3 regions of the Rhizobium sp. ERR 1071 genome follow, and region 1 is predicted to be linked to each of the others. Evidence: predicted binding sites of a transcription regulator. Region 1 holds the regulator's gene; each other region holds the start of a gene.
What was found. Region 1 encodes LexA, which represses DNA repair genes until DNA is damaged. Its sites were predicted from a motif close to TGTTCNNNNTGTGTTCNG; they were not measured.

Region 1 (4,173 bases):
CTACCGTCATGCTCGATTCGGCCGTGACCACGACCGTGACCGGTCAGATCGAACGACGGGAATCCTATGACAATGGACGCTGGCGCTATGTCATCCGCGTCGAGGCAACGGAAAAACCTTCCATTCGCCGCGCGCCGCAGCGGGTTACGATCTTCGTGCGCAAGCAGGCGGAACCGTTCGATTTAGGTGATCGGATCCGGGGTAGGGCGCGCCTGACTCCTCCGGCAGGACCAGCATTGACCGGTCTCAATGATTTCGCCTTCAGTTCTTATTTCAACGGTATCGGTGCGAACGGCTTTGCCTACGGAACACCGGAATTACTGTCGCCATCCGGTGATAACGCGGCCGGCTCCTTATTGGATGCGGCCGATATCTGGCTCGCTGGCCTGCGCAACAGCATAGGCGACAGGATCAGGCAAACCTTGCCGGGAGATACCGGCGCCTTTGCCGCAGCGCTTGTCACCGATGAGAGACGCGCAATCTCCAAGGATACGACCGAAGCGCTGAGAATTGCCGGTCTGACCCATATCATTGCAATTTCCGGTCTGAACATGGCGTTGTCGGCCGGCATTTTCTACATCGGCCTACGCTACTTGTTCAGCCTGTTTCCCGGTGTCGCGCAGGCCTGGCCGACCAAGAAGTTCGCAGCCCTCGGCGCGCTTCTCACTGTAACGGCCTATTATCTCATCTCCGGCTTCGGCGTATCCGCCGAGCGTGCCTTCATCATGATGGCGATCATGCTCGTGGCCGTGCTTTTCGATCGGCCATCGATCAGTCTGCGCAACGTCGCACTTTCTGCCATTGTCATTCTTGTACTGTCGCCGTCGCAAGTGCTCGGCCCGAGCTTCCAGATGTCCTATGCCGCAACGCTGGCGCTGGTGTCGGGCTATTCGCTCTGGAAACGGCGGCGGCATCGTGAAAACATCCTGCCGCGCCTTCGTGTACTAAGTCCGCTATTGTTCGTCACACGTTTCTTCGCAGGCGTGACGTCGACCTCGTTCATCGGTGGCGCATCGACCGCTATCTTCTCGATCGAGCATTTTCACCGGTTGGCGACATATGGGCTCGCCGCCAACCTTGCGGCAATGCCCGTCGTTTCTTTCATCGTTATGCCGTTCGGGATGATGGCGATGCTGCTCATGCCGCTCGGTCTCGACGGGCCTTTCTGGAAAGTCACCGGAGAGGGACTGGAACTCGTTATCATGATCGCAAGAACCGTAGCTGGTTGGGGAGGTGACATTACCTTCGGTCGCCAGCCGGCCTGGCTGATGCCCACATTCATTATCGGCTTCCTGATCATGAGCATATTGCGGACCCGGCTTCGCCATCTGGGCCTGCTATTATCGCTCTTGTCCATGGGCTTGGCGGCATTCGGATCTGGCGTACCGAAACCCGACCTGATGATCTCCGAAGATGGCGTCCTGGTCGCATTGCGCCAGGACGATATACTCGCGACCAATCGCGAGAGACCGCAGGCCTTCATTTTCGAACAATGGCAAAAGGCACTGGTTGCGGCGGACCATCAGCCTCCGACCATGCTCCCGGCTGACAGCCGACTTCCACAAATCGGCAAGGCAGATCGTTATAAGCGATTGAACAGTGAAGAACAGAAGGCGGTCCGTATCGCAATGGAAGAAGCCTTGGACCGCACCATGCAAGGCAGTTTCGCCTGCCAGAAAGGAGCATGGTGCGCGGCCATGCTTGAAAACGGCGCGATATTGGTCACTATCGAAAACGCGGCCTACCTGCCTGCGGCTTGCGACACGGGGAACATTATCGTGACGCCAATCCGGCTACGGCTCGACCATTGCCGTTCCGGAGCGATGCTCATAACCGGTGCGACATTGCGCAAAACCGGCTCCATCGAAATGGTGCTTACCGGAGACAAGCCCATCCTCTCAACCGCATTCGAGAACCCGCAGCGTCCCTGGACCAGGCATCGAACCTACGATTGGCGCACCGGCAAATTCGACGCGCCAATTGCGCCCACGTCACCCGCCATCGACAATTCACCGGTCAGTGATAGCGGCGAATAAGGCCAACGAGCTTGCCTTGGACCTTCACGCGATCCGGTCCGAAGATGCGGGTTTCGTATGCCGGGTTTGCAGCCTCAAGCGCGATGGAAGCACCCTTGCGACGGAAGCGCTTCAGTGTCGCCTCTTCGTCATCGACCAGCGCCACGACGATGTCGCCGGGATTGGCCGTCGTCGAATTGCGGATGATGACCGTATCGCCGTCGAAGATGCCGGCATCGATCATCGAATCCCCACGAACTTCAAGCGCATAATGTTCGCCGGAGCCGAGCATGTCGGCGGGAACAGTGATGTCGTGCGTATTGTTCTGGATGGCAGAAATCGGAACACCGGCAGCGATCCGGCCCATTACGGGCACCGACGCCGAGCCATTGTGATCGTCATTTGCCACCTTCGACGGAGCGGGCGGGGCAACGGGCTGCGGCTTTCCGAGGCTGCCTTCGATAACGCTCGGAGAAAAGCCGCGGCGCTGCTGCAGGCTCGGATTATAGGCGTCGGGAAGCTTGATGACTTCGAGCGCTCTGGCCCGGTTCGGCAGCCGGCGGATAAAGCCCCGCTCCTCCAGCGCCGTGATCAGGCGATGAATACCGGATTTCGATGCCAGATCCAATGCATCCTTCATCTCGTCGAAGGATGGTGGAACACCGGATTCCTTCATGCGTTCGTGAATGAAGAGAAGCAGTTCCTGCTGCTTGCGCGTCAACATCGTCTTGGAACCCCAGAATCAAGAAAAGCTGCGAAACAAATCCAGAACGGACACTATATGTTCCATATGTGTTCCGCAAGTACTTAAATTTCGGTAAAGCCTTGTGAGGTCAGTTAAATAATTGCCATTTGCGAATGGATCGGCTCGGAACATCGGCGCGCTATGTCTCCGTTAACTTACGGAAAAATAAGAAAAATGCCGCTCTACTCGCTTCCGCGACTTTGTCGTTCAGCCCGTGCGCCGAGCATTTGGATGAACGTGCCGCGCGGCTGCATGAGCCAGCCATGGCAGAGAATCAGCAATCACGTTTGCGAGATTGCCTTCGATCCATGTCGTGTGCTCCGGGTGTTCCATGCTTCCATCTTGAATTGCGCGGGGGATGGGCGCAAATCTGCTTCGGCAAGCAAACAGGAGAAGCCATGATTTCGTCTCCGCATCCGCTGGATCATCTCGTGCTGCCGACCGTCGATATCGCTTTGGCACGCGAGCGCCTCGGCAAGCTCGGTTTTACAGTGGCTCCAGATGCGCGCCATCCCTTTGGCACGCAGAATGCCTGCGTCTTCCTTGCCGATAAAACCTATCTCGAACCTCTGGGCGTCGCGTCTGCGGAGCAGTGCGAGAAGAGCATCATGGATGGCAATGTTTTTGTTGCCCGCGATCAAGCCTATCGCTTCCGGGTGGGCGAAAATGGCTTTTCGGCAGTGGTGTTCGGTACGGATGATGCGGTGGCGGATGATAAGCGTTTCAAAGCGGCTGCGATTTCGGCGGGGCGAATGCTGGATTTCTCCCGTCCGATGAAGATGCCGGATGGAACGGAAACCACGGCCGGTTTTCGTCTTGCCTTCGCCGCCGATCTGCGCGCGCCGGATTTTCTCGCTTTCTGCTGTCAGCGCATCAATCCGCTGCCGGCTGACCGCAGTGTGCTCGAGCGTCACGAAAACGGCGTGACTGGTATCGCGCGGGTAGCGCTTTGCGCGCCGAAGCCGGCGGCCTATCGCGGCTTCTTCGAGGAGCTTGTCGGTGGCCCGCGCATTATGGAGCATTCCTTTGGCCTGACGATCAAGGCTGCCAATGCCGATCTGGAGATTTTGACGCCGGAAGGAATGGAGGCATTCTATGATCTACCTGTTCGCACGAATGATCCGGGGCTCAGAGCACGTGCAATCCTTTTCAAAACGCGCGATCTTTCCGTGACATCGTCGCATTTCACTGCTAACGGCGTCACCTATACGCGTAAGAACAATCGTCTATTGGCGAGGTTGGCACCCGGTCAGGGCGCATTGTTCGCCTTTGAGGAGATAATATGAGCACGAATTCGGAAGTCACCGTCGGCGAGGGTGCCTCCAAGGTCCTCTTTTCCAATACTGCAAAGCTGTCGCTGATTGCCGGCCCCTGCCAGATGGAAAGCCGCGACCATGCGTTCATGGTTGCCGG
Region 2 (4,173 bases), 320 kb from region 1:
CAGAAATTGTCGCTGGTGGCGATGCGGATGATCCGGTCGTCGGAAAGGCCGGCGATCTTCTTCCACAGGTTAAAGGCGTCGTCATCGGTATGATAGACCGTGACAAGCAAGCGCTTGGCATCGAGGCCGAATTCCTTGGTGATCAGGTTCCAGGCAAGCTCGATGGCGCGTTCCTTGAAATAGTCGCCAAAGGAGAAGTTGCCGAGCATCTCGAAGAAGGTGTGATGGCGCGCGGTATAGCCGACATTATCGAGGTCGTTGTGCTTGCCGCCGGCGCGAACGCATTTCTGCGCCGTCGAAGCCGTCGTATAGGGACGCTGCTCCAGACCGGTGAACACGTTCTTGAACTGCACCATGCCGGCATTGGTAAACATCAATGTCGGATCGTTGCGCGGCACCAGCGGGCTCGACGGCACGATCTCGTGGCCGTTTTTCTTAAAATAGTCGAGGAAGGTCGACCGGATTTCATTCACACCGCTCATATGAGGCCCTTCAGTCCTGCGCTCAGCAACTTGCATCAAAGTCAGTGGCTTTTATCGTCCGCTCCGGGCGCTGTCCAGCCGCACGAACAAAACCGGCCGCACATCCCTTGGACAATGCGGCCGGTTCCAATTCTTAATCTCGGTCTCTGGTCGGGAACTGCTCCCGAAAATCCTTATTCGCCGGAGGCGTCGCCATCATCGGCATCGGGACCGCCATTCTGCAGGAAGCGATCGGCGATGAGACCGGCATTCTGGCGGAGCGACAACTCGATTTCACGGGCGAGATCCGGGTTGTCGCGCAGGAAGAGTTTCGCGTTTTCGCGGCCCTGGCCGAGGCGCTGGCTATTATAGGAGAACCAGGCGCCGGACTTTTCGACGATACCGGCCTTGACGCCGAGATCGACCAGTTCGCCGGTCTTGGAAACACCTTCGCCATACATGATGTCGAACTCGACCTGCTTGAAGGGCGGCGCCATCTTGTTCTTGACGACCTTGACTCGGGTCTGGTTGCCGATCACCTCTTCGCGCTCCTTGACGGCACCGATACGGCGAATATCGAGGCGAACCGAGGCGTAGAACTTCAGCGCGTTGCCGCCCGTCGTCGTTTCCGGCGAACCGAACATGACGCCGATCTTCATACGGATCTGGTTGATGAAGATCACCATGCAGTTGGACTTGGAGATCGAAGCCGTGAGCTTGCGCAGCGCCTGGCTCATCAGACGAGCCTGCAGGCCCGGCAGGCTGTCGCCCATCTCGCCTTCGATTTCGGCGCGCGGCGTCAATGCCGCAACGGAGTCGACGACGAGAACGTCGATGGCCCCGGAGCGCACCAGCGTATCGGTGATTTCAAGCGCCTGTTCGCCGGTATCGGGCTGCGAAATCAGAAGGTTTTGCAGGTCGACGCCGAGCTTGCGGGCATAGACCGGATCGAGCGCATGTTCCGCGTCCACAAAGGCGCAAATGCCGCCCTTCTTCTGGGCCTCTGCGATGGTCTGCAGCGCCAGCGTCGTCTTACCCGAGCTTTCCGGCCCATAGATTTCGATGATGCGCCCCTTCGGCAAGCCGCCAATGCCGAGAGCGATATCGAGGCTCAGAGAGCCGGTGGAAACCGTTTCGATTTCGACCGCGTTCTCGTTCGAGCCGAGTTTCATGATCGAGCCCTTGCCGAACGACCGCTCAATTTGAGAAAGTGCCGCTTCAAGTGCCTTGCTTTTATCCACCGATTTGTCCTCTACAAGCCGCAAAGAATTCTGAGACATTCGATCCACCTTTAGGTTATTGAAGCCGCTCTAGCAATGTCGCCGCCGATGAGAATTGTGTACTCGATTTGTTCTCATATCGCAAGGGCACAACAAGCGATTGAAAGAAAAAGGTAAAATGAATTTCGTTCTATTTTTGTTTTCTTCTTTCTTCCCAGGCACTTACATGCCAGAAACGGTGAATTGCGAGATGTTTGCGGCTCGCTCGATTCGCCTTTTCGACTGCTGAGGATAACCCTATGGCGAAAAAGATTCTCGTTCTTGGCGGTGCCCATATCGACCGGCGCGGCCGCATCTTCGGGGAGACGGCGCCCGGCGCCAGCAATCCCGGCGCATGGTTCGAGGAGCCCGGCGGCGGCGGCTTCAATGCGGCGCGAAATCTTGCCCGCCTCGGCTTCGACGTAAAGCTGATCTCGCCGCGCGGCGGCGATCCCTCCGGTGAAATGGTGGCGGAAGCCGCAAGCCATGCCGGCATCGACGACAAGCCCTTCGTTTTCCTCGATCGCAAGACGCCGAGCTATACGGCGATCCTTGAGAATGATGGCAATCTCGTCATCGCGCTTGCCGACATGGAGCTCTACAAGCTCTTCGTGCCAAGACGCCTGGCGATTCGCGCCGTTCGAGACGCCTTCGAAGAAACCGACCTCATTCTCTGCGATGCCAATCTGCCTGAGGAAACCTTAGGCGCAATTGCGGCAAGGGCCGTCTTTTGCGGCAAGCCGGTCGCTGCTATCGCCATCTCGCCGGCCAAAGTCGTGCGGCTGAAACCGAGCCTTGCCGGCATCGATCACCTGTTCCTCAACGAGGCCGAAGCCGCGGCGCTGACCGAAATCCGTCCGGAGGATCCGCGCGAATGGGTAAATGCTTTGCGTGCGCTCGGCCTGCGCAATGGCGTGGTCACCCGCGGGAAACGCCCCCTGATCGCATTCTCGCGTGATGCCATCGTCAGCCTGCAGCCGCCCATTGTCGAGGATGTTGCCGATGTCACCGGAGCGGGAGATTCGCTGGCGTCAGGCGTTCTTTCGGCATTGCTGGCCGGCCACGATCTCGCAGAAGCCGTCCGTCATGGGGCAGCGGCGGCGGCAATCACCGTCCAGTCCCCCTATGCGACGGCAGAAAATCTCTCTCCAGAGCTGCTAAAGGCAGCTTTGGCCCTTGTTCCCGAGGCCGAAATTCTGTCATGAAGCCTGCTCAAGACGCGTATACTGTTTCAGTGAATTGGAAACGACAATGACCCAGCCTATCTCGCCCCTGCTTCCGATCTCCTATTCGAAGGAAGTCGCTGCCGCCAAGCTGCGCGGTGCACCGATCGTCGCCCTGGAATCGACGATCATCACCCACGGCATGCCCTATCCGGGCAATATCGAGATGGCCCGCAGCGTTGAGGCGATCATCCGGCAGGAAGGCGCTGTTCCGGCGACTATCGCCGTCATTCACGGTACGCTGCATATCGGTCTTGAGCCGGAAGAGCTGGAAGCATTGGCGAAGACGGAAGGTGCGATGAAGGTTTCGCGCGCCGACATCGCCTTTGCGATCGCTGAGCGCCGCACCGGCGCGACCACTGTTGCCGCCACGATGATCGCCGCCGCCCGCGCCGGCATCAAGGTTTTCGCCACCGGCGGTATCGGCGGCGTGCATCGCGGTGCGGAAGAGAGCTTCGATATTTCGGCCGATCTTGAAGAGCTTTCCCGCACCGGCGTCATCGTCGTTTGCGCCGGCGCCAAGGCGATCCTCGATATTCCGAAAACGCTCGAAGTGCTGGAAACCCGCGGTGTTCCGGTCGTCACCTACGACAGCACGGAATTTCCGGCCTTCTGGTCGCGCTCGTCTGGCCTGACGAGCCCGCTGACGCTGAATAGCCCTGCTGCGATCGCCAACTTCCAGACGACACGCGAACAGCTCGGTATCGATGGCGGCATGCTGATCGCCAATCCGGTTCCGGAAGCCGACGAGATCCCGCGTGAGGAGATGGAAATCTACATCGAGCGCGCCCTCGACAGCGCGGAACGGGATGAGATCAGCGGCAAGGCGGTTACGCCCTATCTGCTGAGCACGATCTTCGACATTACCGAAGGCCGCAGCCTCAAGACCAACATCGCGCTTGTCGAAAACAATGCGCGCCTGGCCGCCGAGATCGCCGTCGCGCTCGCAGAATAATCAGACAGCAGCTACGAGAGCGGCCGGGCGCGTCAGAAGATCGCCCGGCCCTTTGTTTCAGGTAAGCGTGAACAGGCCCAAGGCGTCGCGCAATTCGGCAAGCGTCGCCTCCGTCCTCTCCCTCGCCTTTCGCGTTCCCTCGCGCACTATATCAAGGACATAGCCCGGCTCGGCGGCGAAACGCGCGCGCCGTTCGCGGATCGGCGCGAGCAGCGCTTGCAGGACACCCTCAAGATGTCTCTTCAAGGTGATGTCGCCAAGCCCGCCGCGGCGAT
Region 3 (4,173 bases), on a different contig from region 1:
TCGGAGAACCGTCTTCATTGTAGCGGGCTTCAGCGAAAAGGCCCTTGCCAAGACCCGTGCGCTTAATGGTCTTCAGATAATCCTTCGGGATGATCATGTCGGTATCGACATTGACGACCGGGAGGGGTGCTGCGACACCGGTCAACTTCACGAACTTGTCCATGGGGTCCTGCCTTCATTCTCGTCTAAGCACGAATTATCCTGCCAATAGAGCAAATCCGGCCCGAAATGAAGGAGAATCTTGGAAATGCTCTCAAACGCGGCCCTTTGCACGCTTTGCCCTTCAGCACGTGGCCTGAATTGGACACATGATCAATCAGCACGTGGCCTGAATTGGACACATGATCAAGGGATTCGGCAATAGGCCGCCCTGCCGTGTTTCAATCTCAGAGATCGATGATGGTGCCGCGACCGTCGTTCCAGATGCGCATTTCGCGCTGGCCGTTCGTCTTCGCCTTGGCGCGCACCGGTGCCGGCTTCATGCGCAGCGAGATCGCGCGGGCCGCCATTAGCACGGTCAGTATAGCACCGACGGCAAGCGTGACCGAAACGGTCAGCAGCGCCATGGCTGCAAACACGGTGATACCGGCAAGCGCGATGAACAGGGAACGGATATTCTGCATGGTCGAGACCTCTCTACACCAAGCAATGTGGTCTTCATCTCTGTCATCTGCAAGAGCAGCATGGCTTTTTGTTGACTTGCTTGTCGATTAAAAGCGCGGCAAAACGGCACAATGAGCCAATCCGAGAGCCAAACCTCCCCTTCCCGCCCTGCCCGGGTGCGCCGCTCCGTCTTGAGCGTTCCCGCCATCAACCGCCGTGCCCTGGACAAGCTTTCGAGCCTGGATTGCGATGCCGTCATCTTCGATCTCGAGGATTCCGTTTCGCCGGAGAAAAAGGCCGAGGCGCGGGAGAATCTGCGGGCCTTCTTTGCCGCCTCCCCGCTTCCCGGCAAGGAGCGGATCATCCGCATCAATGCGCTTTCCTCGAACTTCGGTGCTGAGGATATGGCGCTGGTCGTGGAGCTGGAGCCGGATGCGGTGCTGCTGCCGAAGGTGGATGAGCCGCAGGATGTGACTGGTGTCAGTGACCGGCTTGCGGAAGCCGATGCGCCGGAAGACTTGCGCATCTGGGCGATGATCGAGACGCCGCGCGGCATCCTGAATGCAGCCGCGATCGCCGAGGCTGGCCGCACGGCCGGCAGCCGGCTCGATTGTTTCGTCGTCGGCCTAAACGATCTCAGGAAGGAAACGGGCGTCCTGCCGCAGCCCGGCCGTCCCTATCTCGTGCCCTGGCTGATGCAGGTGATATTGGCCGTCAGCGCTTACGGCCTCGAGGCCATCGACAGCGTCTTCAACGATTTCAAGGATACTGAAGAATTCGCGGCAGAATGCGGCCAGGGGGTTGCCATGGGCTTTGCCGGCAAGATGCTGATCCATCCGAGCCAGATCGAAGCCGCCAACTGGCATTTTGGCCCTGACAAGGCCGCTGTTGCCGAGGCGGAATCCATCATCGCCGCCTTCGCCGCACCGGATGCCGCCACTCTCAATGTCGTGAACCTCGGCGGGCGGATGGTGGAGCGGCTGCATCTTGTCCAGGCAGAGAGACTCGTCCATAAAGCTCGCCTGATCGAGCAGCGCTCTTCGGGCGCCGCCGGAACGCCCCGTAGCGATGTGTGATTGCTAAATACAAGAAAGATGCCTTGATGAAACTCTACCGCTTTCTCACCGGCCCCGATGACGCATCCTTTTGCCACAAGGTAAGCGCGGCGCTGAACAAGGGCTGGGAGTTATACGGCTCGCCGACCTATGGCTTCAATTCAGCAAGCGGGCGGATGGAATGCGGTCAGGCTGTCATCAAGGACGTGGCCGGCAAGGATTACGATCCGGATATGAAGCTTTCCGAGCAGTAAGCACCGGCTGAAATTCTCATTCTTCCCGATCGTCTTGCGGCCGGGACCGATATCAGCGATCCGTCGCTTCCTCGGCGCTCGCCTCGATGCGCTCCATGTCCTCGTCGCTCAGGCCAAAATGGTGGCCGATCTCATGGATCAGGACATGGGTGATGATGTCGCCGAGGGTTTCTTCGTTCTCAGCCCAGTAATCGATGATCGGCCGGCGATAGAGGCGGATCTTGTTGGGCATGTCCCCCGTCTGGGCGGTGAAGCGCTCCGAGATGCCGCGGCCTTCGAAGAGGCCGAGCAGGTCGAAGGGCGTTTCCAGCGCCATGTCCTCGAATACCTCGTCATCCGGGAAATCTTCGATGAGGATGACGAGATCACCGGTGAGCGAACGGAATTCGTCTGGCAGGTGGCTGTAAGCCTCCATTGCCAGGGATTCGAATGTACTGATGGAGGGCGAGTGGCGATCCCGCCAATCTTCGCTCTGGTCGACGCGAGCCATGAATATTCCTTCCTTGGCTGGTCATATAGAGACTTTACGCCGCTTTTACGAGTGTAGATTGCGGCAGAGGAATATTTTCTCATGAAATGGTGTTGACTCTTTCTGCAAGCTCTGGAATCCATAAGAACATAACAGGAACATTATCGATCTGGAGTGAACGTCATGGCCGAGGCTGCCGTGGCGCGGGAAACGCTTTTCGCCCTGCGTGAAACCATTGCCCGACTGGAAGGCAGGCCGATCCCGGCACTGGCCGCTGCGGCGCATGAAACGCTGACAGACAAGCCGGCGAGGCAGATGGCGGCTATTGCGAAATCCCTGCCTATTCAGCCTATGCGTGAACAATCGCTCCTTCCGATCGGTGTCGACGAGCTTGATGCGGCGCTGCAAGGCGGTTTGCCGCTCGATGCGCTGACGGAAATCCGCTCGCTCGGCCTCCGCGATGCCGGTGTGGCCAGTGGTTTTGCCCTGGCGCTTGCCGCGCGGCTGCATGCGCAAGCTTCGGATACGGTCCCGGCCAAGTCTCCGGTTCTGTGGATCGGCGATACGGTCGCGACGATGGAGGCGGGCCTGCCCTATGCCATCGGCATCAGCGATTTTGGGCTGGAGCCTCAGGCTTTTCTGCAAGCGTCGCCCCGCAAGCTGGACGATGCGCTCTGGGTGGCGGAGGCGGCGCTTGGCAGTGCTGCCTTTGCCGCCATCATACTGGAAGTACGCGGCAATCCCGCCCGTTTCGGCCTGACCGAAAGCCGGCGGTTGGCGCTGAGGGCCAAGGCGGCGGGGCGGCCCTTATTTCTGTTGCGACAGGGAGGCGAGGAGGAAGCAAGCAGCGCCCTCTTCCGCTTTTCCGTCGAACCCGCGCCTGCGCAGGCGCGGCCCCTGCCGGATGGATCGGTGCTTGGCGGCAGCATCGGTCACCCGGCCTTTCGTCTGACCTTGGAAAAGAGCCGAAACCCAGCGCCTCTTTCCATAACCTTGGAGTGGAATGCCCATGACCGCCGCTTTGCCCCTGTCTCCGATGTTCAGCACCCTGCCTTTCCCGGCGAACACGCAGCGCATTCTGGCGCTGACCTTTCCGCATCTGCCGACCGACCGGATCGCACGCAAGCGCTGGGGTCTGTCCTGGCGTTCGACAGGCAGGCTTGAAGCGCCGCCGCTCGCCTGTGCCGGCAAGCTCAACAATGCCATGCGGCTGACCGCGCTCAACGAACGGGCTGAAATGATCGGCTTGAAACAGGGGCAGGGCGTGGCCGAGGCAAAGGCGATCTGTCCCGATCTCGATGTCGTCGAGGAGGATCCGGCGGCGGATCGCAAGCTTCTGGAAGCGATCGCCGACTGGTGTGACCGTTATACGCCGCTGGTGGCGATCGACGGCAAGGACGGGCTGTTTCTCGACATTACCGGCTGCGCCCATCTCTTCGGCGGTGAAGAGGCGCTGCTCGAGGATGTCTTGATCCGGATTTCCCGGCTGGGCTTCGATGTGCGCGGCGCCATTTCCTCCGCACCCGGCCTCTCCTGGGCCGTTGCCCGCTTTGACGAGAGCCGTATCGTTCCGCCGGAGGCCATGGAAGAGGCATTGGCGTCGCTGCCGGTCGCATGTCTTCGTCTTGGCGAGGAGACTATTGCAGCCTTGCAGAAGATGGGCCTGAAGCAGGTGGGCGATCTTCTGGCCGCACCACGAGCGCCGCTTGCCCGCCGGTTCGGCGCGCAGCTGCTGCTGCGGCTCGATCAGGCCGTCGGTCTGGTCGAAGAGCCGATCTCGCCGCGCCGCCCG

Region 2: a site for LexA is predicted at 1,868-1,885, ahead of recA (recombinase RecA). Genes of this name have one in related genera too.
Region 3: a site for LexA is predicted at 2,525-2,542, ahead of FBZ99_RS33660 (ImuA family protein). Genes of this name have one in related genera too.

Annotation. Positions count from the first base shown of each region.
Region 1 is NZ_VITM01000001.1:442,588-446,760, reverse strand. It holds gene FBZ99_RS02235 (ComEC/Rec2 family competence protein) at 1-2,036, shown strand, start outside; gene lexA (transcriptional repressor LexA) at 2,017-2,739, opposite strand; gene FBZ99_RS02225 (VOC family protein) at 3,159-4,046, shown strand; gene kdsA (3-deoxy-8-phosphooctulonate synthase) at 4,043-4,173, shown strand, end outside.
Region 2 is NZ_VITM01000001.1:121,740-125,912, reverse strand. It holds gene alaS (alanine--tRNA ligase) at 1-482, opposite strand, end outside; gene recA (recombinase RecA) at 656-1,741, opposite strand; gene FBZ99_RS00545 (carbohydrate kinase family protein) at 1,981-2,925, shown strand; gene FBZ99_RS00540 (pseudouridine-5'-phosphate glycosidase) at 2,972-3,898, shown strand; gene trpS (tryptophan--tRNA ligase) at 3,956-4,173, opposite strand, start outside.
Region 3 is NZ_VITM01000012.1:31,190-35,362, reverse strand. It holds gene leuD (3-isopropylmalate dehydratase small subunit) at 1-163, opposite strand, end outside; gene FBZ99_RS28030 (hypothetical protein) at 387-623, opposite strand; gene FBZ99_RS28025 (HpcH/HpaI aldolase/citrate lyase family protein) at 735-1,679, shown strand; gene FBZ99_RS28020 (DUF1737 domain-containing protein) at 1,706-1,912, shown strand; gene FBZ99_RS28015 (metallopeptidase family protein) at 1,965-2,402, opposite strand; gene FBZ99_RS33660 (ImuA family protein) at 2,565-3,545, shown strand; gene FBZ99_RS28010 (Y-family DNA polymerase) at 3,586-4,173, shown strand, end outside.